DNA from 3 places in the Erwinia sp. LJJL01 genome. Region 3 is predicted to be linked to each of the others. Evidence: predicted binding sites of a transcription regulator. Region 3 holds the regulator's gene; each other region holds the start of a gene.
The links. The regulator CRP, encoded in region 3, controls carbon source genes, mostly activating them, when cyclic AMP is high. The targets are predictions, from matches to a motif close to ATGTGANNNNNNTCACAT.
Positions count from the first base shown of each region.

Region 1 (9,614 bases), 730 kb from region 3:
GGCGAAACGCTGTTTGCCGCCCTGACGCTGATTGTGCTCAGCACCGGGCTGGTGATTTTCGCCCAGCGCCGCGCCAGCGCCTGGCGCTATGTGTATCCGGGGCTGGCGGGCATGGCGCTGTTCGTCCTGTTCCCGCTGGCGGCCACCATTGCCATTGCCTTTACCAACTACAGCAGCACCAACCAGCTGACCTTTGAACGGGCGCAGACGGTGCTACTGGACCGTCAGTATCAGGCCGGGGAGCACTACAGCTTCAGCCTGTGGCCGGCGGGCAATCAGTGGATTTTACAGCTCAGCGACGACAATCAGCAGCGTTTCCTCTCTGCGCCGTTCTCGTTCGATGAGCAGAAAGACCAGTCTCTGACGCTGCAAGCGCAGAGCAGCAACCCTCCGGGCGAGCGAGCCATGCTGCGCGTGGTGACGCAGAACCGCCAGGCACTGGCGCGCATCAGCGCCATGCTGCCGGACGGCAGCCGCCTGCGCATGAGTTCACTGCGCCAGTTCTCCGCCAGTCAGCCGCTCTACAAGCTGGGCAGCGCGGGTGAGCTGACCAATCAGCAGAACGGCACGGTTTACTGGCCGAACGACGCCAGCGGGTTTTATCAGGCAAAAGACGCCGCGCAGCAGTGGAGCGGCGAGCGTCTCAGCCCGGGCTATACCGTGCCGATCGGCTGGAAAAACTTCCTGCGGGTGATGACCGACGATGGCATTCAGAAACCGTTCCTGGCGATCTTCGTCTGGACCGTGGTGTTCTCACTGCTGACGGTTCTGCTGACCACCGCCGTGGGCATGGTGCTGGCCTGCCTGATGCAGTGGGAAGCACTGCGCGGCCGCGCCACCTATCGCCTGCTGCTGATCCTGCCGTATGCGGTCCCGGCGTTTATCTCGATTCTGATCTTCAAAGGGTTGTTCAACCAGAGCTTCGGCGAGATCAATATCATGCTGCAAAGCCTGCTGGGGATAAAACCGGCCTGGTTTAGCGACCCGACGCTGGCGCGCGGCATGCTGGTGATCGTCAATACCTGGCTTGGCTATCCGTACATGATGATTCTGTGCATGGGGCTGCTGAAGGCGATCCCGGAGGATCTCTATGAGGCCTCAGCGCTCGACGGCGCCACGCCAGGGCAGAACTTCTTCCGCATCACGCTACCGCTGCTGCTCAAGCCGCTGACGCCGCTGATGATTGCCAGCTTCGCCTTTAACTTTAATAACTTTGTGCTGATCCAGCTGCTGACCAACGGCGGCCCGGACCGGCTTGGCACCACCACTCCGGCAGGCTATACCGACCTGCTGGTGAGCTACACCTGGCGCATCGCCTTTGAGGGCGGCGGCGGGCAGGACTTTGGCCTGGCGGCGGCGATTGCCACGCTGATCTTCCTGTTAGTTGGCGGGCTGGCGGTGCTGAACCTGAAAGCCACGCGTATGAAAATCGAGTGAGGTAGATATGGCTGTCGTGCAACCTAAATCGCAAAAGCTGCGGCTGCTGCTGACCCACCTGCTGCTGCTGGCGTTTGTCGCGGTGATTATGTATCCGCTGCTGATGGTGATCGCCATTTCGCTGCGCCCCGGCAACTATGCGATTGGCTCGCTGCTGCCGGAGCATATTTCCTGGGATCACTGGAAGCTGGCGCTCGGCTTTGCGGTAACGCATGAGAACGGCAGCGTGACGCCGCCGCCGTTCCCGGTGCTGCTGTGGCTGTGGAACTCGGTGAAGGTCGCGGCGATCACCGCCGTCGGCATCGTCGCCCTCTCCACCACCTGCGCTTATGCCTTTGCCCGCATGCGCTTTCGCGGCAAAGCCAGCCTGCTGAAGGGGATGCTGATTTTCCAGATGTTCCCGGCGGTGTTGTCGCTGGTGGCGCTGTATGCGCTGTTTGACCGCCTTGGCCAGTATCTGCCATTTATCGGGCTGAATACCCATGCCGGGCTGATCTTCGCCTATCTGGGCGGTATCGCGCTGCATGTCTGGACGATTAAGGGCTATTTCGAAACGATCGATGGCTCGCTGGAAGAAGCAGCGGCGCTGGACGGTGCCACGCCGTGGCAGGCGTTCCGTCTGATCCTGCTGCCGCTGTCGGTGCCGATTCTGGCGGTGGTGTTTATTCTGTCGTTTATTGCTGCCGTTACCGAAGTGCCGGTCGCCTCGCTGCTGCTGCGCGACGTTAACAGATACACGCTGGCGGTCGGCATGCAGCAGTATCTGAATCCGCAGAACTATCTGTGGGGCGATTTTGCCGCGGCGGCGGTGCTGTCGGCGCTGCCGATTACGCTGGTGTTTATTGTCGCCCAGCGCTGGCTGGTCAATGGCCTGACGGCGGGCGGCGTAAAGGGTTAATTCGATTTTGTTGTTGCCACTGCGAGAGTGCTTAGCGTTACCCTGTGTCTTCAGGCGATCTTCGGATCGCCTTTTTTTTATTCGCGCTTCAGCCGGTTGCTGTTCGCCAGCCACAGCGTGACCACTAAGATCAGGATGGCTATGGAATAGGCCAGGGTGTCGAACGGGTTTTTATGGTCGACGATAATCAGGCGGATAATCGCGGTGATGCCGATATAAACAAAGTAGCGCAGCGGGAAGTGGTAGCCCGACTGGAAGTATTTAATGATCAGGGCGATAAACTCGAAGTAAAGGAAGTAGATAACGATGCCTTCAATCAGCAGATACGACGAGGTCTGCTCGCCGGTGTTGAGCAGCACATTGCCGAGGTGGATAGTCTCTTTGCCGAGGAAAATGATCAGGATACAGGCCAGCACGATCAGGCCGGTGTTTAATACCATTTGCAGGGCAAAGGCCAGCCGGGTGGCGGGCGTGTTACGGTCTTGGGAAGTCATCTCGGGTGCCTCAAAGTCATTGTTATCCGTCGGGAATGCCGACGGATACAATATGCTTGAGCGTGACGCAGATCACAACATTTCGATTGGGCAAAGGCATTTTACAGGGTGTGACACGTAGGGGCTGACCCTCCTTTTCGGTCAGCCCGTCAAACCGGGGCGACCGAAAGAGAAGGTCTTCATTACGGCCGGTGCAAACCGTCGGCACGGGGCGACCGGAAGAGAAGGTCGCCCCCGACATCAACGGGGTGGTTAACGGTAGTTGGCGTCGCGATCGGTGGTCATATCGTACAGCTGGTACTTACGGCCCAGCATCTGACCGCCATCGCGCGTCAGCGGCGTCCAGTTAACCTGCGCACGGCCACGGGTTGGCGACACGCTGAACACATCCATCGGCACCGAAATATAGAAGCCTTTGGTGAAGTCACCCTCGCCGTACTCCTCCGCCGAGACGTTGGTTTTGGTGGCGTAAGCGCCAACGATAATGCCGCTGTCGAAGCGCTTCGACACGTCGACCGTCACGCCTTTATCTTCCGCCAGGTACTGCCCGACGCTGGCTTTCACCAGCACGTTACGCATAAACCACGGCTGCCAGTAACCGGTAATGTTGCCCACCTTCGCCGTATAGTCGGTGAACTGCATCATATTGTCCCAGTCACGCTGCTTGACGTAATTGGCATCGACGCCCACCGCCCAGCTGGCATCCAGCGGACGATACAGCACTTCCCCACCCACGCCGCCGTACATGGTCTCCAGATAGCCGCCGTACAGCTGACCGTAGAAACCGTTGCCCAGCTCGCGCATGTAGTTGGCCTGCAGGTTATTCACATAGACGTTGTTTTCCACGTAGTCGCGAATGTGGGTACGCACGCGCGGCAGCGAGGAGTCGGACGGGGCGCCGTTGTAGTTAAACTTGTCGTAGTTGTTGGTCAGATTGCCGAACAGGCTGCCGTCCAGCAGCAGGTGGTCGGTCAGCCAGAAGCTGGCATTGGCCATCACCCCCACCTGGTACAGATAGAAACTTTCCGGGCCGCCTACCGACTGGTTAAGCACCGGCGACAGGCTGTAGTTGAGACGGTCGCCGTCAATGCGGAAGCCCTGCTCGGTATGGCCCAGCCTGACCGGATTTACCCGCTGCTGCTGTAGCGTCTCTTCACGCCCGAGCGGATAGCCTGCCAGCTGGCGTTGCAGGCTGCCGACGTTGGTTTCGGTAGTAACCTGCGGCATGTTGCTGCGCGTCTGGGTGACGCGCAGCGTCTCAATACCTGACGGCAGATGATTGGCGAGGATCACGTTGGCGCGATCGACGCCGCGCTGGGTATCGCGATATTTATACTGTTCGCCGGTGACGGTCATGGTGCTGCCATCCACCTGAATATTCGGCGCGTTAAGCCCGGCATTGTACTTCAGGTCGGTCAGCTGGCTGGCGGTCACCGTCGGGTCGAGGAAGCGATCCTGCGGCTGCGGATTGTACTCCGGCTTCGGCGTGTCGCGCTGGTTTTGATGCAGGTCGTTGAAGTTGGTGCGCAGGGTAAAGCCCGCCATAAAGGTGTTGCCACGCTCATAGCTGACGTTGACGTCTGCCCAGTCGGTGAGGCGGTAAATTGCCCCGACGTTGAACTTGCTCTTCTGCTCCAGACGACCGGCAAAATCATCCTGGTAGTCGTTGCCTTCGTACTCCATTTTCAGGCGCAGCGGCTGCCACGGGGTCTGGTATTCGATGCCGCCAAACAGCGCCGTCGGGCCTTTGAACATATCGCTGCCGCTGACCGAACCGGCGGTGCCGTTGCCTTCAGTGCGGTAGCAGTATTTTTCACTGGCGGAGCAGAACGGGTTCTTGATGGTGCCGCTGTTACCGATGTAGCCCCAGCCGAGGCCAAGGGTGAAATCAAACGGTCCCCAGGCTTTGGTCGCCACCAGGTATTCACTGTCGAACAGCCCGGTACCGCCGAGATCGCGCGAGCCCACCGAGACTTCCGGCAGCCAGAAGCCCTCTTCCCACAGCCGCAGCTTGAGGTCGAACGCTTTATCTTTATAGGTCTGATCGCCCGAGAAGCTCGACACCGCGCTGTACTCGCGGGTTTTTACGTCGGTGTAGCGGATGGTGGCTTCCAGCCACGGGAACAGCTGCACCGAGGAGGAGTAGAAATGGTACTGGTCGTTGTAGCGATAGTTAAGGCTGAACTCGCCCTCTTTTGCCATACGCGCGGTCGGCACCTGCATCAGGCCCACGCCGCCGAAGTCGGACTGGGAGGGGCCGATCGGGTCGGGCCAGGTGGCCGCCTGCGCCTGGCAGGCACAGGCGACGGAAAATGACAGCAGGCTGAGAAGATAACGTTTTTTCATCAGTCAGGGATCCGGTGCGTCAGAACAGAAACGATCTGCTGGTTGAGATCGGCATAGGCGCTCGGCAGCGTCCAGGAGGAGAAGCCAACAAAGAGGATGCTACCCGGCTGCGGCTCGTAGTGACGTCGATTCCAGTAAGCCACGGGCACCTCGGTCACCTCACCCGCCGGGGAGATCACCTGCGCGGTGTTGCGCTCGCCGCCGCTCATGCGTGGGTGAGCATCGAGGTAATCCACCACGGATCGCCCGGCCGCCCACGGCGTATTGCCCGCCTTCTCCACCACTCCGGACAGCGTCACCGAGGTGGGTTTTTCCAGGGTATAGACGCTGTACTCGCCCTGCAGCGTGCGGTTAGCCTCTGGCCGTAAGCGCACCCAGTCCGGGTCGAGATTGACTCTCTGCCGTCCTGTCACTTTTAGCGCCGCGATCTGCTGACGCACGTTGTCCACGATGGCCGCCTGTTCGCCGTCACCGTCACTGTTCAATTCGTCGCGCCACGCCTGCAGGCGCGCCATCAGCATCTGCTGCTGCTGTACTGCTACCGCCGTAGCCAGCTTTTCGCTTATCACCGTGCCGGGCCACCAGGTTTTCTGCTGAAGCACCGGGCTGGTGACCAGCTGAGCGAGATTTTCGGCGTGGACGATCGCCACCGGTACCGTTTGCCCGGGATAAAATACCGTGACCTGGCTATCCGCCACAGCCTGCAGCGACAGCGATGCCACTATCCCTGCGAGAAGAGTTGTTAGTGTTTTTTTCATGATTTCGCAGGCTTCAGGATAGTGAATTCAACCGGGATAGTGTCCGCACCCAGCATCTGCCGGGCCTGACGGACCTGCCCGCTGGTGGTATCAATCCAGAACGTATTGCGCCAGGCGTGGCCGTCGTCGGCGCTGACCTCTTCCTGCCACACGCGGCACGCCACCGGCTCACCGGCCAGCTGCAGCACCTCATCCTTCAGGCGGGTAAAGCGGGATGTCGCGGTTGCAGCGCGCGGCTGGCCGTTTTCCGTCCAGCTCATCGCCCGTGCCCAGCTGGCCCCATCGCTAAGATGCAGCGCATCACGCAGCGGGTCGTTAGCCAGATTACTGACGTCATTGAGGTTATCGGCCATGCCCAGCGTTTTCACCAGACGACCATGCTGGGTCACCAGCATCGCCCGATCGCGGGTGATCCACTTCTGCTGGCCGTTCTCGTTGAAGCCGAGCACCACGAAGATTTGCTGGCCGTCATTGACGCGCAAATACATGCTGGCGTAGGGCAAACTGTCGATTTGTTGGTTAGTCATCTGGATGTCGTCAGCGCCGAAAAATGCCAGCTTGACGGTTTCACCCAATCCTTTTTGCGTTTGAGTACAGGCCTGAAGCAGCAGGCAGAGGATCAGCAGTGGAAGGTTTCGCACCTGTGTGTGTCCCTGAGCAAAGTAGAACAAGGCTGAAAATAACCACACAAGCGTGTGGTTATGATTAATTTTTTGTACTTAGCGGGTGGTGCTTGTGGTCGTGGTGGTCGTGGTTCCGGTATTGGAACCATTACCACCGCTGCTCGCGGCCAGCGCGATACCGGCCAGAGCGCCAGCAGCACCAATACCAACGGCAGTGGTTACACCGGCCGACATCGCACCGGCTTCAGCACCGGCAGCTGCACCGGTCTCTGTCGCTGATGCGCCAGCTGCTTCTGCGGCAAACGCGCCCGAAGCACTCGCTAAGTACACTATGGCTGCAGTAGCCCATAAGACTTTTTTCATCACACTTTCCCTTCATTAAATGAATGGATACCAGGGCCTGGATGGCACCTGGCGACACCAGTATGGGGAATAAATTATCAGAAAGCAGCGGGCCATCCGGCGCGGAAAGAGATGGTGTAAAACACTGGTAAATGGCGGGAAAGTTGCGGTTAAGGCAGATATTTATCTACATAAGTGCCTTAAACGGAGATTAATACCAATATTTAATTTAAATCTGGCGCCATAGGCTAAAAATTCCAGCCAGATGAAATATTAATGACATGACGGTAGCAAATGGCATTATCTTTGTAATAATCCATTTAAAAACATGAAGATAATCACAGAGAATGACCGAGTTTAGCCCCTGCAAACAGCGGCCAGATTCAGAATTTTCTGCCGCAAAATCGGGTGATTTTGCGCAATTTTAGGAATATGCCCATCTCAAAAACGCAAATTTTACTCATCTTTGGGGGGGTTTTACGGCGAGATGACGGTGGGATTATCGCTGACAGGGGGCTGCCCGGCTGTCAACCAGTACCAGGATATACCAGAAAATAAAAAACCCCCAGTAAATGGGGGTTCGGCAATATTGTGCAGGCCATCGGAACGGGTCGACCGGAAAAAATGGTCGACCCCTACCGTTTACGGGTAATCCGGATTTGTAGGGGTCAGGCACGCCTGACCCAGGGCGAGGCACACCTCGCCCCTTCGAGGGAGAATTAACGCCAGGACTTATAGCGGTTAATCAGGCCATTGGTAGAGCTGTCGTGGCTGGTGACGTTATCCGCGCCGGAGAGTTCCGGCAGGATGCGGTTAGCCAGCTGTTTGCCCAGCTCAACGCCCCACTGATCGAAGGTAAAGATGTTGAGGATTGCGCCCTGAGTGAAGATCTTATGCTCATACAGCGCAATCAGCGCGCCGAGGCTGAACGGCGTGATATCACGCAGCAGGATGGAGTTGGTCGGGCGGTTACCTTCAAACACTTTGAACGGCACCACGTGCTCGACGGACTGCGCATCTTTTCCGGCATCGGCAAACTCTTTCTCTACCACGTCACGCGCTTTACCAAACGCCAGCGCTTCGGTCTGGGCAAAGAAGTTCGACAGCAGCTTGCTGTGATGATCGCCCAACTTGTTGTGGGTGTTCGCCGGAGCAATAAAGTCGCAAGGGATAAGCTTAGTGCCCTGGTGGATCAGCTGGTAGAACGCATGCTGGCCGTTAGTGCCCGGCTCGCCCCAGATAATCGGACCCGTTTCGTAAGTTACCGGCGTGCCGTTACGGTCAACGTACTTACCGTTGGACTCCATGTTGCCCTGCTGGAAATAGGCGGCAAAGCGGTGCATATACTGGTCGTACGGCAGGATCGCTTCGGTTTCAGCACCAAAGAAGTTGTTGTACCAGATGCCGATCAGCGCCAGCAGCACCGGCAGGTTTTTCTCTTCCGGCGTGTCGGCAAAGTGGCGGTCCATCGCGTGCGCGCCGCTCAGCAGCTTCTCAAAGTTGCTGAAACCGATAGACAGGATGATCGACAGGCCAATCGCCGACCACAGTGAGTAGCGGCCGCCGACCCAGTCCCAGAACTCGAACATGTTGTCAGTATCAATCCCGAACTCGCTGACCGCCTTAGCGTTGGTCGACAGCGCGGCAAAGTGCTTCGCCACGTCTTCCTGTTCACCGGAGGTCAGGAACCAGTCACGCGCGCTGTGGGCGTTGGTCATGGTCTCCTGAGTGGTGAAGGTTTTCGAGGCCACGAGGAACAGCGTGGTTTCCGGGTTCAGCGTTTTCAGCGTTTCGGCAATATGGGTGCCGTCGACGTTGGAAACGAAGTGCATATTCAGGTGGTTCTTATATGGGCGCAGTGCTTCGGTGACCATAAACGGACCGAGGTCCGAGCCGCCGATACCAATGTTCACCACGTCAGTGATGGCTTTGCCGGTGTAGCCTTTCCAGTCGCCGCTGATAATGCGCTCGGAGAAGCCTTTCATCTTTTCCAGCACCGCGTTGACTTCCGGCATCACATCTTTGCCATCAACCATGATCGGGGTGTTGCTGCGGTTGCGCAGCGCCACGTGCAGCACGGCACGATCTTCAGTGCGGTTGATCTTCTCGCCGGAGAACATCGACTTGATCGCGCCCTGCAGGTCGGTCTCTTTCGCCAGCGCTTGCAGCTTGTCGAGGGTTTCCTGGGTGATGCGGTTTTTGGAAAAATCCACCAGCATCTGGTCGTCAAAAGTCGCGGAGAATTTAGCAAACCGGTCGGCATCTTGCGCGAACAGGTCGGCAATCTGCACATCTTTCATCTGTTCAAAATGCTGCTGCAGTGCCTGCCAGGCAGCGGTTTGTGTCGGATTGATATTTTTCATAGCAACACACTCTTTTTATTTAAGAACCGTCATTCAGATCGGACGACATGTTACCCGTTAAGGAGCAGGCTCTTTCCTTTTCCTGCAACAGGTATCAGCAATCATCCCATCGCGATTTTGCACTCGGCGGGTGAGGATCGTGCCCACCAGGGGTTTCAGTATGACTATTCATACCCTGTTAAGGAAAAAAATTATAGCCTGGGGCGTGCTTATAAGAATTGACGCTTATGGTCTAAACGGTGATTTAGCTGACAAAAGTGATAAGCACGAGTGATACCAGCGCGGTCATAACAAAAATGAATAATCCTCAGCCGACAAGCGTTGACAGGGGAGGCATAACCCGATATTTCTAG
Region 1 is NZ_CP178576.1:2,240,891-2,250,504, reverse strand. Features, by position in the region: gene malF (maltose ABC transporter permease MalF) at 1-1,437, shown strand, start outside; gene malG (maltose ABC transporter permease MalG) at 1,445-2,335, shown strand; gene psiE (phosphate-starvation-inducible protein PsiE) at 2,413-2,829, opposite strand; gene ACLI4M_RS11240 (YjbH domain-containing protein) at 3,082-5,175, opposite strand; gene ACLI4M_RS11235 (capsule biosynthesis GfcC D2 domain-containing protein) at 5,175-5,933, opposite strand; gene ACLI4M_RS11230 (YjbF family lipoprotein) at 5,930-6,574, opposite strand; gene yjbE (exopolysaccharide production protein YjbE) at 6,653-6,919, opposite strand; gene pgi (glucose-6-phosphate isomerase) at 7,618-9,261, opposite strand.
Region 1: a site for CRP is predicted at 2,890-2,907, ahead of psiE (phosphate-starvation-inducible protein PsiE). Genes of this name have one in related genera too.

Region 2 (9,614 bases), 410 kb from region 3:
TATAGCCTTCCGGCACCGGCAGCCCGGCGCTGGCCATTGCCTGCCGATAGCCTTCAAGGCGCAGTCGAGCCGGGGTTTTATCCTGCGGGCCTGCGATACAGGCAATGCGCGTGTAGCCGCGGGCGATCAGATGCCGCGTGGCCATCTCCCCACCCAGCAGCGAGTTATCCTGAATGATATCGCTGCTGCCTTCAAACGGTGCCCAGTCCATCATGACGGAGGGAATAGAAGGATAGCGATTGAGCAGCTCGGCGGAAGGGAGGTGGCTTTCGGTACACATGATCAGCAGGCCATCAACGCGCTTTTGCAGCAGGGTTTCCAGGCTGCGGTTCATGCGATCCTCATCCCCTTCGGTATTACACAGCACCAGGCTGTAGCCGCGTTCGTAACAGCTGCGTTCTACGCCGCGCACCACCTCTGAATAGAAGGGGTTGCTGCTGGCGGTCAGCAGCATGCCGATGGTGCGCGTCTGGTTGAGCTTGAGGCTGCGCGCCAGGGCGGAAGGGGCGTAGTTCAGCTGGTTAACCGCTGAGGTCACCTTTTCACGCACCGCTTCACTGACGAAGCGGTTGTTATTGATAACGTGTGACACGGTAGAGGTTGAGACACCCGCCAGGCGGGCGACATCTTTCATGGTCGCCACGTTTACCCCTGCTGTTGCAAGAAGCTGTCGATCTCTTCACGCCAGGGTACGGAAGGCTGCGCGCCGCGTCGCGTAACGGCAATCGCCGCGGCCGCATGGGCGAATCGCACCGCTTCCGCCATCGGGCGCTGTTCCAGCAGCGCGGCGATCAGCGCACCGTTAAAGGTATCGCCCGCCGCGATGGTATCTACCGCCTCCACACGGAAACCGGCCACGCGCTGGCCGCTGCCCTGCTCGCTCAGCCACACGCCGCGGCTGCCCAGGGTGATCAGCACGCTGGCAATACCTTTGTCGTGCAGTACAGCTGCCGCTTGCGCCGCGTCTTCATCGCTGTTGACCGCCACGCCGGTAAGGATCTGCGCTTCGGTTTCATTCGGGGTGATCATATCCACCAGCGACAGCAGCTCGTCGGAAAGCTCGGTAGCCGGTGCCGGGTTAAGGATCACTTTGGTCTGATTTTGATGCGCAATACGCGCGGCGGCCAGCACGCTCTCCAGCGGAGATTCAAGCTGCATCAGCAGCGCATCCGCCCCGGCAATCACCTGCCGGTGTTTCTCCACCCGCTCAGGCGTCACGGCGGCATTCGCCCCTGCGTGGATGCCGATGGTGTTTTCACCTTCGCCGTTGACAAAGATCAGCGCCACGCCGGTCGACTCACCCGCCACCGCTTCCACCGGCGCGATATCGATACGGTCGGTGGCCAGCTGCTGGCGAATACGTTCGCCGATGTCGTCGTCACCCACGCAGGCAATAAAGGCAATATCCGCGCCGCTGCGTCCGGCGGCAACGGCCTGGTTTGCACCCTTCCCACCAAATGCGACCTGATACTGCTTCCCGATCACCGTTTCGCCAGGGCGCGGAAAGTGCGCCAGGTTAAGGATGTGATCTGCATTAATGCTGCCAAGGACAGCCAGTTTACCGGTTTTCATCATAAGGGGTTCGTCCAGATAAGTGCGCCACCCGGAGGTGGCGCGTGCCATGCTTTTCTTTGATTTATTTGGTGACCAGCTTCAGGTCAACCGGGTTGATAGCCTGTACTTTCTGGCCTTTCAACACTTTATCCGCAGTCTGGACGCCAATCACGCCAATCTGCTCCGGCAGCTGAGCCACGGTCGCAGCCAGTTTGCCGCCTTCAACAGCCTTAATCCCGTCTGGGGTGCCGTCGAAGCCCACAACGACCACATCAGATTTACCTGCGGTTTGCAATGCGCGCAGCGCGCCCAGCGCCATTTCATCGTTCTGCGCAAACACCGCCTGCACGTCCGGGTGAGCGGTCAGCAGGTTCTGCATCACGTTCAGGCCCTTAGTACGGTCAAAGTCCGCAGGCTGGCTGGCGAGGATATTGAACTTGTGGGCATCGGCAGCCTGCTTAAAGCCTTCACCACGCTCACGCGCGGCGGACGTTCCGGCAATACCCTGCAGCTCGATGATTTTCGCACCTTCGCCAACTTTCTTCGCCATAAAGTCACCGGCCATTTTGCCACCGAAGCGGTTATCAGAGGCAACGTGGCTAACCACTTCGCCCTGTGACGCCACGCGGTCCAGCGTGATCACCGGGATTTTGGCCTGGTTTGCCATTTTCACTGCGTTACCCACCGCGTCAGAATCGGTCGGGTTAATCAGCAGCAGCTTGGTGCCACGCACGGTCAGGTCCTGCACGTTTGCCAGCTCTTTCGCCGGGTTATTCTGCGAATCCAGCACCACCAGGTTGTAGCCCAGCTTGTCCGCTTCTTTCTGCGCGCCATCTTTCAACGAGACGAAGAACGGGTTATTCAGGGTTGAGACCACCAGCGCAATGGTATCTTTTGCCAGCGCGTTAGCGCTCAGGGTGGCGCCTAACAGTACGGCGAGTGCAGTCAGTTTTCTCATCTTCATTTTTTATATCCTGTAAGGGTAAAGAGTTATTTACTGCTTTTGTTATCCACCAAAACCGCCAGCAAAATCACCACAGCTTTGACGATCATTTGGTAGTAAGAGGAGACGCCGAGCAGGTTCAGGCCGTTATTCAGGAAGCCTAAGATCAGGGCGCCAATCAGCGTGCCCATAATCCGGCCTTTACCGCCTGCCAGGCTGGTACCGCCCAGCACTACGGCCGCAATGGCATCCAGCTCGTAGCCGGTACCCGCCGTGGGCTGTGCCGAGGAGAGGCGCGCCACCTCAATGGTGCCCGCCAGCGCCGCCAGCATGCCGCACAGCGCATAGACGATAATTTTGACGCGGTTAACGCTGATACCGGACAGGCGCGTTGCCGCTTCATTGCCGCCCAGTGCATAGATATAGCGGCCCAGCCGGGTGTGATGCAGCATGTACCAGGCCGCAAGGAACACGATAGCCATAATCCAGACCGGCGTCGGGATGCCCAGCGGGCGGCCAATGCCAAACCAGCCAAACAGATCCGCGTTGTCATTAAAGCCGGTATTGATCGGGCTGCCGTTGGTGTAAACCATGGTCACCCCGCGCAGCAGCAGCATCATCACCAGCGTGGCGATAAACGCCTGCACTTTGCCCCTGGCCACAATGGTGCCGGTGATCGCGCCAATAAAGGCACCGAGCGCCAGCGAAGCCGCCACCGCCACCAGCGCATTGACCTCCAGCCCGACAATCGAAGCCGCCACCGCCCCGGTCAGCGCCAGCAGCGAACCCACGGAAAGGTCGATGCCGGAGGTGAGGATCACCAGCGTCATCCCGACCGCCATAATGGCGTTTACCGAGGTCTGTTGCAGAATGTTGAACAGGTTTGCCACGGTGAAAAAGTTCGGGCTCATGCTGGAAACGATGGCAATCAGCACCACCAGCGCAATCAGCGATTTCTGCTCAACCAGCCATGCCTTAACGGTCAGGCGGCGTGAAGGGATTGTTTGCGTACTCATAGTGTTGCCAGCTCCGCGCTGTGTTGTTTGCCTACCGCCGCCGCCATCAAAATTTCCTGCGAGGCTTGTTCAATCGGGAAGTCACCGCTCAGACGCCCTTCGTGCATCACCAGCACGCGGTCGCTCATGCCCAGTACTTCCGGCATTTCAGAAGAGACGAGAATGATGCTCAGCCCCTCCTGCTTAAATTGGTTGATCAGCTGATAGATCTCTTTTTTCGCCCCAACGTCGACGCCGCGCGTTGGCTCATCGAGGATCAGCACTTTAGGCCGGGTCATCAGCCCGCGGGCAATCGCCACTTTTTGCTGATTGCCGCCGGACAGCAGGCCGATAGGCTGGTTCATCGACGGAGTTTTGACATTGAACAGTTTGATAAAGTCGCCGACCGCCATCTCTTCTTCGGCATGCTTCAGGCGGCCTCCGCCATAGCTGAAGTAGTTAAGCGCGGTGAGCGACATGTTCTCTTTCACCGACATGCCCAGCACCAGGCCATCACGCTTGCGGTCTTCAGAGATATAGACGATGCCGTTGGCCAGCCCCTCTTCCGGCGAGCGCGATACCACGGTTTTGCCATCCAGCGTCACGGTGCCAGCGCTGCGCGCCAGCGCGCCGTACAGCACTTTCATCAGCTCGGTACGACCTGCGCCCATCAGCCCGGCCACGCCGAGGATTTCACCCTTGCGCAGCGTGAAGCTGACATCCTCCACGCCGGAACCGCTGAGGTGCTCAACCGTCAGGCGCACCGCGCCCGGCGCTTTATCCAGGCGTGGATACTGCTCTTCCAGCTTGCGGCCAACCATCATTTCAATCAGCGACTCTTCGGTCAGCGTCGCCACTTCGCGCTCGGCAATAAACTGCCCGTCGCGGAAAATGGTGACGTCGTCGCAGATCTCGAAAATCTCTTTCATGCGGTGGGAGATATACACGATGCCGCAGCCCTGGGCTTTCAGCTCGTTAATCACCCGGAACAGCGAGACGGTTTCGGTATCGGTCAGCGCATCGGTGGGTTCATCCATCACGATCACTTTCGACTCGAAGCTCAGCACTTTGGCAATCTCCACCATCTGCTGATCGCCAATCGACAGGTCGCCCACCAGCTTGTGGCTGCTGAAGCGCAGATTGAGGCGCTTTAACAGCGCATCCGCCTCGGCATGCATCTTTTTCCACTGGATGCGGCCGAAGCGGTTAACGAATTCGCGGCCAAGAAAGATATTCTCGGCGATGCTCAGCTGCGGGATCAGGTTCAGCTCCTGGTGGATAATGCCGATCCCCGCTTCCTGCGACTCTTTCGGCCCGCTGAAGGTGGTCTCTTTGCCCAGCCAGGTAAAGGTTCCGGCATCACGGGCATAAATCCCGGTCAGCACTTTCATCATGGTGGACTTGCCCGCGCCGTTTTCGCCGACCAGCGCCATCACGCGGCCCGGATAGACAGACAGCGCCGCCCCCGACAGCGCTTTCACGCCGGGGAAGGATTTATCAATGCCTTTCAGTTGCAGTAAAGGTTGCATAACAGCCTCAGAAGGTCACGCCAGCGCCAAGGATGATATTCGCATACGGGGAACACTCCCCGCTGCGAATCACCGCCTGGCTGCACTGGGTTTGTTGTTTGAACTGTTCGTGACTGACATAACGGATACTGATGGTGTTTCCCTGGAGTTGTTGCAAGGATTCGAGCAGGGCGACCAGTTCGCTATGGAGCTGCGGATTATGCTGCTTAATCTCCTCCGCGATGATGGCACTCTCGACCTGCATCTCACGCGTGACCACATCGACCACCTGCAAAAAGCCAGGGGTGCCGTGGGTTAACGCCAGGTCAATGCGCTGCGGCCCTTGCGGGATCGGCAGGCCGGCATCACCAATCACGATGCTGTCGGTATGACCCAGACGGGAGATCACGGATGAGATATCAGAATTCAGTAAGGTGCCTTTTTTCATTTTCCACTCCAGAGCGAAACGTTTCGCTGACTGGCAGTTTATGAGAAGGCGAAGGGAAAACAATCATCAGATGCTGGAAATGTGATCGCCATCGAAACGTTTCGCTGACGCCGTGAAAGGATTTGGTTTAAGGCAAAAAAGGGCCCTTTATGTCTGCGATAAAGGGCCACGCGCTGCCGGAGAACTACAGGAGCTGGCTAAGGTGCAGCTGGCCCATCAGCAGGTGATTGTCGGCATAATCCACCGGAATGGCGACCACCGCCGGGCCATTCACATCCATCGCCTTGCGCAGCGTCGGCTCCAGCATCGCTGCGCTCTCCACCGCGAATCCGGCGGCGCCAAACGATTCGGCATAGGCTTTAAAATCAATCGGGCCGAATTTCACGCCTGAAACACGCTGGTATTTCTTCTCTTCCTGCATCGCGACCATATTGTACTCCTGGTCGACCCAGATAATATGCAGCAGGTTGGCGCCCAGCCGCACGGCGGTTTCCAGCTCCATGCTCGACTGCAGGAAGCCACCGTCGCCGGAAACGGACACCACTTTGCGGCTCGGGTCCACCAGCCAGGCACCGATCGCCCACGGCAGCGCCACGCCCATCGTCTGCTGACCGTTGGAGATCATAATCTGGCGTGCGCGGAAGCTGTAAAGATAGCGGGCAATCCAGATATGGAAACTGCCCATATCCACCGTCAGGGTGACGTCGCTGTTAATAATGTCCTGCATGGCGCGCACGATGCGCAGCGGGTGCAGGGCAAACTGATCCAGCTGATGGCCGCGCAGCGACAGCAGTTCGCGCTGCTGCTGGCGATCCTGCAGGATCGCCGCCGCCTGCGGGCTGAGGGTGAGCGGGTGGCTAATCTGCGCCGTCAGCTTGTTCAGCGTGGCGGCAATATCCCCCACCAGCTCGGCGTCCGGCAGATAGCAGCTATCGCTGTCGGCTGGCAGCACATCAATATGCACCAGCGTCGCCGTGCCGTTGTTCCACATCGCCGGTTCATACTCCACCGGGCTGTAGCCAATGGTGATAATCAGATCCGCCTCTTTCAGCAGGCGATCTCCGGCCTGATTGTTAAACAGCCCGACGCGGCCGGCAAAGCGTGAGAAGTGATCCTGATGCACCGCGCCCGCGGCCTGATAAGTGCTGGTGACCGGAATATGGCTGCGCGTCAGCAGCTGGTGCAGCGCCGCGCTGTTCTCCGGCTGGCTGGCCATCAGGCCAAGCAGCAGCACCGGATTTTTCGCCTGGGCGACCTGGCGAGCCACGGCAGCGATAGCCGCATCCGGCGCCGGGCCCATCAGTAGCTGGCCGTTTGCCGTCAGCAAATTGGCCCGCACCGGTTCGTTAACGATATCCTGCGGCAGGCTGACAAATGCCCCGCCTGGCCGCCCCTGTTCCGCGCTGCGAAAGGCGTTCGACAGCACTTCGGCAATCGCATTCCCGGAGCTCACCTCAACGGCGAATTTACTCACCGGTCGGAACATCGCCACCGTATCCATGCTCTGATGCACCTGCTTGGCGCTGTCGGCGCGTTTTACCGCACCGCCCAGCGCCACCAGCGGGTCGCCTTCACTGGTGGCCGTGGCCATGCCGGTGATCAGATTGGAGCAGCCGGGGCCGGAGGTCACCAGCGCCACGCCCGCTTTGCCGGTCAGCCTGCCCACCGCCGCTGCCATAAACGCCGCATTGGCCTCGTGACGTACCGGGATAGTCTGAATGGTGGTATCCAGCAGCGAATCAAACACCTTATCGATTTTCGCGCCGGGGATGCCAAACACCTGCTTCACGCCCTGCGCTTCCAGCTGCGCCACCACTAAATCGGCGCCGTGCGCCCACTGTTGAACCTCGGTTACATTTTTCATCTATTGGCCTCTTATCAGCTTTCGACTGCGCGAATGGCAGAATCCAGATTTTCCGGGTTGAGATTGGCGTGCAGAAAGTCGCTGTCGCCAGGCAGGTCGATCACCAGCTTGCTGATCTCACCAAAGCTCAGCGTGCCGTGCTCCAGCTGGTAGTCGAGCAGATGGCCGCCGCCCTGGCGATCGTCGGTAATAAAGTGTTCGTGGTATCCCGCTACGTTAATACCCTGCATGTATTGCGGGGTGCGGAAACCGATCAGCACGCCGCTTCGCTGATGAAAATGGAAGGTAGGCTGCTTGCCGAGCACCTCCGGCATCGATTTATACGGCCGGTGCTGGCAGGGTACGGTGCGGGTTTCCGCCACGCGGAACTGCCCGTCGATACGCAGCGCGCAGAACTGGTTATCGGACGTGACGCACTGGTCGATGACGTGATGCACTTCAGCACGGGTCGCCGGGCCGCTGAAGTGGTGCTGATACTGCGGGCGGAAGAAGGTCATCACCGCAAACGGCGATTGCTGCTGCGGGCTGGCGGTGCGGGCGCTGCCGTCCGAACGCAGCTGATACACCTCGCTGTTAAAAGCGATCAGTTCACCATCCAGCTGGTTAAAGGTTCCAAGGCCAAAATCGCCCTTCCTGAGCAGATCCGCCACGGTGGTGGTGCCGTCGTAGACGCCGCTGAGCAGTGCGCTCATCAGTGAGGTCTGATAGATAACACTTTCTGGCCTTTCCTTCTGCAGCTCCCTGACGGTGCTGGTGAGCTGTTCTTCACATGAACAACCCGTTACAGAATCTGTCATAGCCGCCTTCCCGATTAAACTGTTAAGAAGTATTGAATCAATGTTGACTCGATTCAGTCGACGGCTCCAATATAAAGCTCCCCCCTCTTTGAGACGTTTTCGATATGGAACTCCGGTATCTTCGCTATTTCGTGGCCGTTGCCGAAACCCGGCACTTCACTAAAGCGGCAGAGCTGCTGAACATCTCGCAGCCGCCGCTCAGCCAGCAGATCAAAAAGCTGGAAGAGGAGATCGGCACGCCTTTATTGAAACGGCTAACGCGTGGCGTGGAGCTGACCGATGCCGGGGAAGCGTTTTATCAGGATGCCCGTCAGATCCTTGAACTGTCGGCCAACGCGCTGGAGAAAGCGAAAGGCATCGCGCGCGGCATCAGCGGCCAGCTGTCGATTGGCTTTGCCAGCTCCACCGCCTTTCATCCGCAGATATTCCGCCTGCTGCGCCGCTTTCAGGACAGTTTTCCAGCCATCACGCTGCTGCCGCGCGAAGAAAATATGGCCACGCTGATGCATGAGTTACAGGAAGGGCTGCTGGATGCGGCGTTCGTGCGCCTGCCCTGTGAGAGCAGCAAAGCCTTTAATCTGAAGATGATTGCCAGTGAGAAGATGGCGCTGGTACTGCCGCAGGGGCATCGGCTGGCGGACACGCCGCGCCTGTCGCTGGCGGCGCTGCGCGCGGAGCCGCTGGTGCTGTTCCCGCGTGAAGTGGCACCGAGCCTGTATGAAGTGATTATCAGTGCCTGCCTGCGCGCCGGGTTTCAGCCGGATAGCGTGCAGCAGTCGCCGCAGATTTCATCGGCGATTAACATGGTGGCCGCCGGGTTTGGCATCACCATCATTCCTGACTCCCTGCGCAGTATTCAGCTGCCCGGCGTCAGCTTCCATCAGATTGAGGATGCTGCGCTGAGCAGTGATATTGCGCTCGCCTGGCGGCGCTGGGATCGCTCTCCGGCCGTCCATCATCTGGCGGAGAGCCTGAGCGGATGATCAGTTAGCGATTTTACGCACCTGCTTCACGTCCAGCTCCATGGAGTTGAAGTCTTTATCCAGTTTGCCCTGCAGCTCAACCTTATCGTTCGGACCGACGGTTTGCCCTTCCCAGCGCTTGTGGTCGATCTCCACCGTCATGGTGCCGGTGGCGTCACGGAACTGGTAGTCTTCATCACCGATGCGCTTTTCAATATTGCCGCGCATCGTGACCCAGGCATCATCCTTCATATCCTGCGCCTGCTTGACGGTAGCAACCGTGCCGTTCGGGCCGCTAAAACCGCCTTTCTGTACCTGCGCGGTGGGTGCATTCGGGTCAACAAATCCGCCAGTCTGTGCAGCCAGTACCGGAGTCGACATCAGGGCGCTAATCGCCAGTAATGCAGCTGTCTTCTTCATCATTTTCGCTTTTCCTTATGAAAGTGAGCAGTCAACACTGCCCGGTCATCTCTGTTCGGTAAGTATTACAGCAAAAAGTTCTTAACGAGATCTTAAGGAGATCAGCGAAACGACTTTATTGTT
Region 2 is NZ_CP178576.1:1,921,843-1,931,456, reverse strand. Features, by position in the region: gene rbsR (ribose operon transcriptional repressor RbsR) at 1-643, opposite strand, end outside; gene rbsK (ribokinase) at 646-1,575, opposite strand; gene rbsB (ribose ABC transporter substrate-binding protein RbsB) at 1,637-2,518, opposite strand; gene rbsC (ribose ABC transporter permease) at 2,545-3,513, opposite strand; gene rbsA (ribose ABC transporter ATP-binding protein RbsA) at 3,510-5,021, opposite strand; gene rbsD (D-ribose pyranase) at 5,029-5,448, opposite strand; gene alsS (acetolactate synthase AlsS) at 5,633-7,312, opposite strand; gene budA (acetolactate decarboxylase) at 7,327-8,109, opposite strand; gene ACLI4M_RS09760 (LysR family transcriptional regulator) at 8,214-9,092, shown strand; gene ACLI4M_RS09755 (YgiW/YdeI family stress tolerance OB fold protein) at 9,093-9,491, opposite strand.
Region 2: a site for CRP is predicted at 5,528-5,545, ahead of rbsD (D-ribose pyranase). Genes of this name have one in related genera too.

Region 3 (9,614 bases):
TCCGGTGCGGAAGCCAACGAAGCGGCATTCAAACTGGCGCGCTACTACGCCACCAAGCGCCATAGCCCGTTCAAAAGCAAAATCATCGCCTTCCATAACGCCTTCCACGGCCGCACGCTCTTCACCGTATCGGTCGGCGGACAGCCGAAATATTCCGATGGCTTCGGGCCGAAACCGGCGGATATCGTCCATGTGCCGTTCAACGATCTGGCGGCGGTGAAAGCGGTGATCGACGATCACACCTGCGCGATTGTCGTTGAGCCAATCCAGGGTGAGGGTGGCGTGATCCCTGCGACCCAGGAGTTTCTACAGGGGCTGCGTCAGCTGTGTGACGAGCATCAGGCACTGCTGGTGCTGGATGAAGTGCAGAGCGGCATGGGGCGCAGTGGCAAGCTGTTTGCCCATGAGCACTACGGCGTGAAGCCGGATATCGTCACCACAGCCAAGGCGCTGGGCGGCGGTTTCCCGGTGAGCGCAATGCTGACCACCAACGAGATTGCTTCGGTGATGGCCCCAGGCGTACACGGCACCACCTATGGCGGCAATCCGCTGGCCTGTGCGGTGGCGGAAGCGGCGCTGGATATTATCAATACGCCGGAAGTGCTCAACGGGGTCGCCGAACGCCGCCAGCTGTTTGTCGAGCAGTTAAAAGCGCTGGATGCCCGCTTCGATCTGTTTAGCGATATTCGCGGGCAGGGGCTGTTAATTGGTGCCGCGCTTAAGCCGCAGCATGCGGGCAAAGCGCGCGATATCCTCAATGCCGCCGCAGCTGAAGGGGTGATGGTACTGGTTGCCGGCACCGACGTGATGCGTTTTGCGCCGTCGTTGGTCATTGAACCGGCCGATATCGCCGAAGGCATGGCGCGGTTTGCCACGGCGATAGAAAAGGTGCTGAGGTGATCGCTTGATCGTAGGGGGCGACCTTTTTTCCGGTCGCCCCTTGCTGATGATGGGCATGCTGCTGGCGGGTGGACCGAAATAAAGGGTCCGCCGCTACGTTATTTTGAGGATTTCCTCAGGCGTCGTGACAGCCAGCGGCCATGATGCGGGCGCTGGCTCCAGGTCAGTGATGAAATGGTATACATCACGCCAAGATGCCCCAGAATGCGCTTCACATGGCGCTCCATAATGGTCACCGGCCCCTGATGAAAATCTTCCGGTACCTCCAGCACGTTAGTCTCTGAACTCGGCCCGTCATACTCCAGCCGCTGCTGACAGCGCTGCAGCGCAATCTCACACGACTGTAAATAGCGCTCCGCCAGCGTCGGCGTCAGCATGGTGTGTTCGCGTGCCAGGATAGTCATGGCGTTGATATGTTCGACAATAAACTGGCTGTGCGTCACCCACAGCTGCATATCGGACAGATAGCTGGAGTTAAAGCCCGGCTCCTGCATCGCCTGATGCAGCGAGTTAAACAGCGCATTGTGCGCCTGGTTTACCTCCATGCGCTGATACGCCAGCTTCACCGCATCCTGTTCGTTGCCCAGCAGTAGCTGTAACGCGCTCTGGTAGGTCTCCAGCGCATCGTGCGCATTCTGGCGCAGCAGCCCGCTCTGCCACTGCGGCCACAGCCAGATCATGCCGCCAAAGGCAATCAGGCAGCCCATCAGCGTATCCATCAGGCGCGGCAGCAGGAACTGCGCGCCGTTCAGCGACAGCAGCTGCAGCGTGTACACCGCCGTGACGGTAAAGCCTACCGTGGCCCAGCCATAAAACTTGCGGATAAACAGATAGCTCACCAGGGTAATCACCAGCATGATGCTCAGTATCCACGGCTCCGGCACGTGCATGCCCAGCGTCCCGGCGGCAACCGCCAGCCCGGCCAGCGTGCCGAGCGCTCGGTGCTGGATGCGCACGCGGGTGGCGCTATAGCCGTTCAGGCTGACGAACATCACGGTCATCAGGATCCAGTACGGTTTCGGCAGGTTGAAGAACAGCGCCAGCGAACTGGCAAAGGTCAGCATCACCGCGAAGCGCGCAGCGGTGCGCAGCGCGGCCGATTTCAGCGACAGATAGCTCTTCAGCGCCCGCAGCAGCGGCAGGCGGCGCTGACGGTCGGCCATCAGGTCGCGGCGGTAGAGCGGGTGCTGAGTGCGCAGTACGCGGCCAATGCGGCTGAAGTGGTAGTAGCAGAAGTTACCGACCGGGTTATCCGGGTGCTGGCGGGCGATCTTCTCCAGCGCCTGCAGCTGTTTATCCATGGTGAAACGCTCGGCGAAGCGATGGTAGAGAATATCATCGGCCAGTACCCGCAGCCGCGCAGCAATGGTCTGCGCATTCCAGCGGATCACCGCCTCGGCGTGGCTTTTCTCCACCAGTTTCTGCACCTCTTCCGGCTGATGCAGGCTGACGGCAATGTGCTCCTGTAAATCCAGCGCCACCTGAAAAGCCCGCGTCAGGCGCTGATAATGGCTGTCGCGGTTGGCAGAAAGCATATGCATCTGCTGGTAGCAGGTGTTGATCAGATCGACCGCTTTTTGCTGACGTGCCAGCAGGGGAGGCAGGGCGGTTTGTGGATCGGTGAGTTTGGTCAGCAGGGTATATTTTGCTTCGCAGTAGTCAGCCAGCTCGCGATACAGCAGGCTGAGCGTTTCACGCATCGGCTGCTCTTTCCACAGCCAGAACCAGAACCAGTTAAACGCGCCGTACCAGACGGTGCCGAGGATATACAGCAGCGGGGGTTCCCACATCGGCATGCGCCCGGCGAGGCTGAGGGTGAAGATGGCGGCAATCAGCGAAGCAGGCAGCAGGCGGGCGTGCAGCGGACTGATCTCCCCGGTGACGCCAAGCAGCAGCGCCATCACCAGCAGGATCGCCGGCAGCGGAACGCCTTCAGCGCCCGCAAACTGGATCAGGAAACTGCTGAAGGCAAACAGGCTGCCGCCAACGATCAGGCGTTTGAAGAAGCGTTTATGGGGGGTATCGAGACCGGCGTTGTTGCAGCAGGCGGGCACTAAAGAGAACAGCAGGCCGCGTTGCAGGTCGCCCAGCAGCCAGCCAATCGCCACCGGCAGACACAGCACCAGCGTCTGTCTCAGGGCATAGTTTACTTCGGGGTGATAGATGATTCTCCGCCACATGCGCTGCACCAAATAAAAAAGGCGCGACAGGGATGTCGCGCCGTGAGTTCAGCGCCGGTTAGCGTGTGCCGTAAACGACGATAGTCTTACCGTGTGCAGAGATCAGGTTTTGATCTTCCAGCATTTTCAGAATACGGCCGACGGTTTCACGAGAGCAGCCGACAATCTGGCCAATCTCCTGGCGGGTAATCTTAATCTGCATGCCATCCGGGTGGGTCATGGCATCCGGCTGTTTCGCCAGGTTCAGCAGCGTCTGCGCAATGCGGCCCGTCACGTCGAGGAAAGCTAAGTTGCCCACTTTCTCAGACGTCACCTGCAGGCGACGCGCCATCTGTGATGAGAGGCGCATCAGGATGTCAGGATTCACCTGAATCAGCTGACGGAATTTTTTATAAGATATTTCAGCCACTTCACAGGCGCTCTTCGCACGTACCCACGCGCTACGCTCCTGACCCTCTTCAAAGAGGCCCAGTTCACCGATGAAATCACCCTGATTGAGGTAAGAGAGGATCATCTCTTTGCCTTCTTCATCCTTGATCAGCACCGCTACCGCGCCTTTGACGATGTAGTAGAGGGTTTCCGCTTTTTCACCTTGATGGATCAGCGTGCTTTTGGATGGATATTTGTGAATATGGCAATGTGACAGGAACCATTCGAGAGTCGGGTCTGTTTGCGGTTTGCCGAGAACCATTCGCTATTATCCTCTGTTGTAATCGAGCCTAATGTCACCCGTCATTTTGCAATGCTTAGGGTGCACAGGGGGGTATTCCCTGTCAGGCGTAGAAATATTCAAGCGTTCCCATAGGAAAATTTTTCCGGGCCTCTGATCAGAGCTTGGCTCGTTTTGTCGTCCCGTATTTCTCGTGCATCGAAGTGCCGACGAAATATTACAGCTTTGTTTGTAGCACAGCTTGCACGCACTGTCTTCTGTTGTCTCGCTTCAGCATAGTGGGAAAAAGTCCTGAAAGGGGACCTGGCTGCGCAACAGCATGCGGCAATATACCAATAAATTATTGATATTAATCATAAAGAAAAGATTAATTTTCAGAATTTATGCCGGTGTGTGCGTAAAAAAAATGTTATCAGCATGTTAAGTGCAACGATGGATGAATTGCTATGGTTCAATTTATAACCGATTGTGGAATTCAAATCTAACAGATTGATTCTTCAGATTTATTACAGGATCGCGTTATGAAAGTGACTTCGCATGCATTAATGCTCTGCCTGCTGTTTATGGGCTATGTCCTTGTCTATCTGGATAAAACGGTGATGGGCTTTGTGCTATTACCCCTTCGCCAGGAGTTCCATCTCGCGCCGCAGCAGGTGGGATATATCGGTGGCATCTTCTTCCTCGCTTATGCGCTGTTTCAGTTTCCCGCCGGCTGGTTAAACGATCGCATAGGCTACCGGCGCATGCTGGTGCTCTCGCTGTCGTTGCTTGGGCTGTGTGCGCTGCTGTTTGGCTGGCTCGGTGTCACCTTTGCTCTGCTGCTGAGCTTTCGTTTTATGGCGGGGATCGGCCACTCGGGTTATCCAAGCGCCAGCGCGAAAGCCGTAAGTGCCAATTTTGCGCTGCATCACCGCACCTTCGCCCAGTCGCTGCTGCTCTCCTCCTCCGGGCTGGCGATGGCCATCGGGCCGCTGCTGGCGGTATGGGCGCTGGATAAAATGAACTGGCATCACGCCTATATGATCCTGGCCGTGCTGGTGCTGATGGTAGCCGCGAGCATGGTGCTGCTGTTGCCGCGCTCGCCGCGGGTGATCCTCATTCCAGCTGGCGAAGTCGGCCTGCACAGTGCGCTACGCCAGCCGCTTTTATGGCAGCTGTTCTGCACTAACTTTCTGCTGAATGTGCCGGTTTACGGCCTGGTGAGCTGGCTGCCCAGCTTTCTCACTCATCGCGGACTGCCGCTCTCCGCCGTCGGGCAGATGATGAGCATTTCCGGGGTTGGTAGCGCACTGACATCGGTGGCTGGCGGCTGGCTGGTGGGGCGTTATCTGGCCGGGCGTGAACCCTGGGTAATCTGCCTGGCGTCGCTGATTGCGGCGGCGGGGATGCTGATGATTTACCTCTCCTCCAGCGTGCTGATGAGCACAATCGGCCTCTGTATTACCAATGCGGCCCTTATCGGCACCTTTATCACCACCTTTACGCTGCCGATGAAGCGTTTTCCGCTCGCGGTGACCGGCTCGATTATCGGTTTACTGAATGCCGGAGGAGTACTGGGCGGCTTCGTCGGGCCGATTGTGATGGGCTATTTAGTGGCCGCTGGCCATGGCACTTACCTTGGTGCCTTTCTGTTTCTGATGATAGCGATACTGCTGGCGGGACTGGCTCTTCTGCCGGGCAGCCGGCGTGCTTACCTCTCTTCCTTAAACCCGGAGTTATCATGAACACTGAAACGTTAAGCAAGGAAATCACCGACAAAGTGCTGGTGTGGCGGCGTCATATTCATGCCAATGCCGAACTCTCATTCCATGAGCATGGCACCGCAGATTATGTCGCTGCTGAACTGGCGAAGTTTGGCCCGTTAAAAATTAAACGGCCAACGCCAACCAGCGTGGTGGCGGAACTGCCGGGCGCGCGCAGCGGCCCATGCGTCGCGCTGCGTGCCGATATGGATGCGCTGCCGATCACCGAACTCAACAATGAACCCTTTACCTCGCAAAACAACGGGGTGATGCACGCCTGCGGGCACGATGCGCATACCGCCATGCTGCTCGGTGCGGCCTGGGTGCTATGCCATCAGCAGGCGCAGCTAAGCGGCACCGTGCGCTTTATCTTCCAACACGCGGAAGAAGTGCCGCCGGGTGGCGCGCAGGAGCTGATCAAACACGGCGTGCTCAACGGCGTTGAGAAGATCTTCGGGCTGCACGTCATGCCGAATTTCCCCACCGGGACGGCCGGACTGACCGAAGGCGTTTTCAGCGCCGCCAGCGATAATTTCGATCTGATGATTCAGGGGAAAGGTTCACATGCCGCGCTGCCGCAGGAGAGCGTCGACCCGGTGGTGCTGGCATCCGGCGTGGTACAGGCGCTACAGCAGATCGTGTCGCGCAGGCTGGATCCCAACGATCGGGCGGTGCTGAGCGTGGCGAGCTTTATCGCTGATGGTGGCTATAACGTCATTCCCGACAGCGCCCACCTGCGCGGCACGCTGCGCACGCTAAGCAACCGTGCGCGTAGTGAAATCCCGCAGATGATGGAGAAAATGATCGAGGGCATCACCGCCGCAGCCGGAGGAAGCTTTGCGCTGAAATGGACGCCGGGCTACGCCATTGGCGTCAATCATCCGGAGGCCACGCGCATTGCCCGCGATACGGTGGTCGGCACGCTGGGCGATGAGGCGTTAAAAATCCTGCCGCATCCGATGTTCGGCTGTGAGGATTTTTCCGCGTATCAGAAGGTGGTGCCGGGCTGTTTTGTCTGGGTCGGTAGCGGTAATAAGGCAAAAGGGGCGATATGGAATCTGCACAACCCGCACTTCCGCCTCGATGAGGACGTGCTGGCAATAGGCGTGCGCCTGCACGTTGGCTTTATCCATCAGATATTAATGCAGTAACGCCTGCCGGGGCCGCTCAAACGATCTTTTTACCTTCCATCAAACGTTTAACCAGCGGCCCCATTATCAGCTCCATCGCCAGCCCCATTTTGCCGCCCGGCACCACCAGAGTCTTAATGTGTGAGATAAACGACCCCTGTAACATGCTCAGCAGGTAGGGGAAGTCGATATCTTCCAGCCCCTGAAAGTGGATCACCACAAAGCTCTCGTCAAGCGAGGGGATGCCGCGTGCGGCAAAGGGGTTTGAGGTATCCACCGTCGGCACGCGCTGGAAGTTAATATGGGTGCGGGAGAACTGCGGCGTGATGAAGTTGATGTAGTCCTCCATCGAGCGTACCACCGAGTCCATCACCGCTTCGCGCGAGTGGCCGCGTTCGCCGGTGTCGCGCACCAGTTTCTGGATCCACTCCAGGTTGACGATCGGCACCACGCCGACCAGCAGGTCCACTTTATCCGCCACGTTGTGCTGCGGAGTGACGACGCCGCCGTGCAATCCTTCATAGAACAGCACGTCGGTTGGGCCAGGCAGCGGCTGCCAGGGCGTGAAGGTGCCCGGAACCTGGTTCCACGGCACGGCTTCATCGTAGGTGTGCAGATACTTGCGCGACTGACCTGTACCGCTGAGGCCATACTCGGTAAACGTCTGCTCCAGCAGGCCAAAGTCGTTGGCCTCCGGGCCAAAATAGCTGACGTGTTTGCCCATATCGCGCGCTTTGCGGATCGCCATGTCCATTTCCGGACGGGTAAAACGGTGGAAGCTGTCGCCTTCAACTTCGGCAGCGCGCAGGTCAAGCTGCTGGAAGATCTTCCTGAAGGCCAGGCTGGTGGTGGTGGTTCCCGCCCCGCTGGAACCGGTGACGGCGATAACCGGAAATTTGGCTGACATGGCGTACAACTCCCTGAAGAAAGGTCTGACAAGCTGATCATAGGTATCATGTTTCGCCGGGAAAAGTCATCTCCGCCGCGTATTGATGCCAAAAAAGCAACGCCCCGCCACAATTTGCAGCTTCAGCGCTACTGCTCTTCCGCACCGGCGCGGAACTGCCCGCGCGGCATGATATTGACCGATTCATGCAGCTCGGACCACACCAGCACCACCTCGCCGCTGGTCAGCTGGCGGCGCACGTCGGCCACTTTTTGCGTCAGCGAGCGCTCATGCTCGCCATAGTCGGTACCTTCGCGCAGCACAAAAGACTCGATCAGGTTGTCGAGGGTTTCACTATCCAGGTCTTTCCAGGGAATAATCATCAGTTGTCCAGCCAGGTTGAAAGCCATTGCGGAATGCGCTGTTCCAGCCACATTTGTGGCTTACGCAGCGTTCCACCTACAAATCCCACGTGCCCGCCGTGCTGCGTCAGCTGATACTCCACGCAGGAGGGCAGCAGGGCAGCATCGGGGATCACTTCCGGGGTCATAAACGGGTCGTCTTTGGCGTGAATAATCAGCAGCGGTTTGCGCACGCCGGGTAACAGCGGCATGGCGCTGCAGCGGCGGTAGTAGTCGGTGGCATCGTTGAAGCCGTGGGCGCGAGCGGTGATCGCATCGTCAAAGTCGCGCAGCAGGCGCAGGGATTTCAGCTGTGCCAGATCGACCGGCAGCGTGCCCGGCCAGGCCTGCAGTTTGCGGGCGGCGTTCTGTTTCAGCAGGCCCAGCAGATAGCGCTGGTAGACGCGGGAAAAACCCTGCTCCAGCCGCAGGCTGCACGGCTCCAGCATCAGCGGTGCGGAGACCACGACCCCCGCATCCAGCAGGCACTCATCGCCCTGTTTGCCCATCAGGCAGGCCAGCATATTGCCGCCGAGTGAGATCCCCACTGCCGCGGTGGGGACGCTGCCCCATTCGTCGCGCAGCCACTGTAAAAAGTAGCTGGCGTCTTCCGTCTCGCCCGAGTGGTAAATGCGGTTGAGACGGTTTGGTTCACCGCTGCAGCCGCGAAAGTGCATCACCACGCCGAGCCAGCCGCGATCCTTCCACGCCTGGAGCAGACCGTGCGCGTAGGGGCTGTTAAAGCTGCCCTCTAAACCGTGAAACAGCACCACGCGCGGTTTATGCCGGGCACCCGCCGGGTCTTCGCTCCACGCCAGATCGACAAAATCAGTATCTGGCAGGGTAAGCCGCTGCCAGTGCGGTTGTAGCGTTATGCGGCGGCGCACCAGACGCGGCAGAATGGTTTGCAGATGCGGATTGCTGCCACCGGCCAGCGGGCGAAAAGCCGTATCGGTCAGGTGACTAAAATTCATGTGGTCAGAGCTTGTAGGATCCATGGCTCGCTGTTAGCTTCGTCGGGTTGTCTATTTGCCGTGGGTGAGGAGCACCCTTTCTATGGAACTGAGTCTGTTTTTGTCAATGTTGGGCTTTCTCTGGGTCGCTGCTATCACGCCAGGCCCTAATAATATGTTACTCACCGCCTCCGGTGCTAATTTTGGTTTCCTGCGCTCCCTGATGTTGCTGATCGGTATCATGATCGGCATGCAGGTGATGCTGCTGATGGTGGCCTTTGGCGTTGGCGGTTTGATCCTGCTTTATCCCTCGCTGCACCTGTTCCTGAAAATTGCCGGCAGCCTCTATCTGCTGTGGCTGGCATGGAAAATCGGTACCGCCGAGTATGAGAAGCTGGAAACCGGCGCGGGTCCGGCCACGCCGATGCCGTTCTGGCAGGGCGGCCTGCTGCAGCTGATCAACCCGAAAGCCTGGCTGATGGCGCTTGGCGCGGTCGCCAGTTTTAGCCTGGCGGGTGAAGCTTATAAAAACTCAGTGATTGCGATTAGCTTCGCCATGGCGTTGGTGAATCTGGTGTCAGGAGTGATCTGGTTAGGCTTCGGCACGCTGATTGGCCGCATCCTGCGCAGCCGCCGCGCCTGGACTATCTTCAATGTGTTTATGGGGTTGCTGACGGCGGCGTGCGTGCTGCTGATTTGGCACTGACCTCCGCAATCAACCGCGGGCGAGGCGTGCCTCGCCCCTACACAGA
Region 3 is NZ_CP178576.1:1,513,986-1,523,599, reverse strand. Features, by position in the region: gene argD (bifunctional acetylornithine/succinyldiaminopimelate transaminase) at 1-900, shown strand, start outside; gene ACLI4M_RS08005 (YccS/YhfK family putative transporter) at 999-3,080, opposite strand; gene crp (cAMP-activated global transcriptional regulator CRP) at 3,139-3,771, opposite strand; gene ACLI4M_RS07995 (MFS transporter) at 4,272-5,474, shown strand; gene ACLI4M_RS07990 (amidohydrolase) at 5,471-6,643, shown strand; gene ACLI4M_RS07985 (phosphoribulokinase) at 6,660-7,529, opposite strand; gene ACLI4M_RS07980 (YheU family protein) at 7,658-7,891, opposite strand; gene ACLI4M_RS07975 (hydrolase) at 7,891-8,907, opposite strand; gene ACLI4M_RS07970 (LysE family transporter) at 8,966-9,568, shown strand.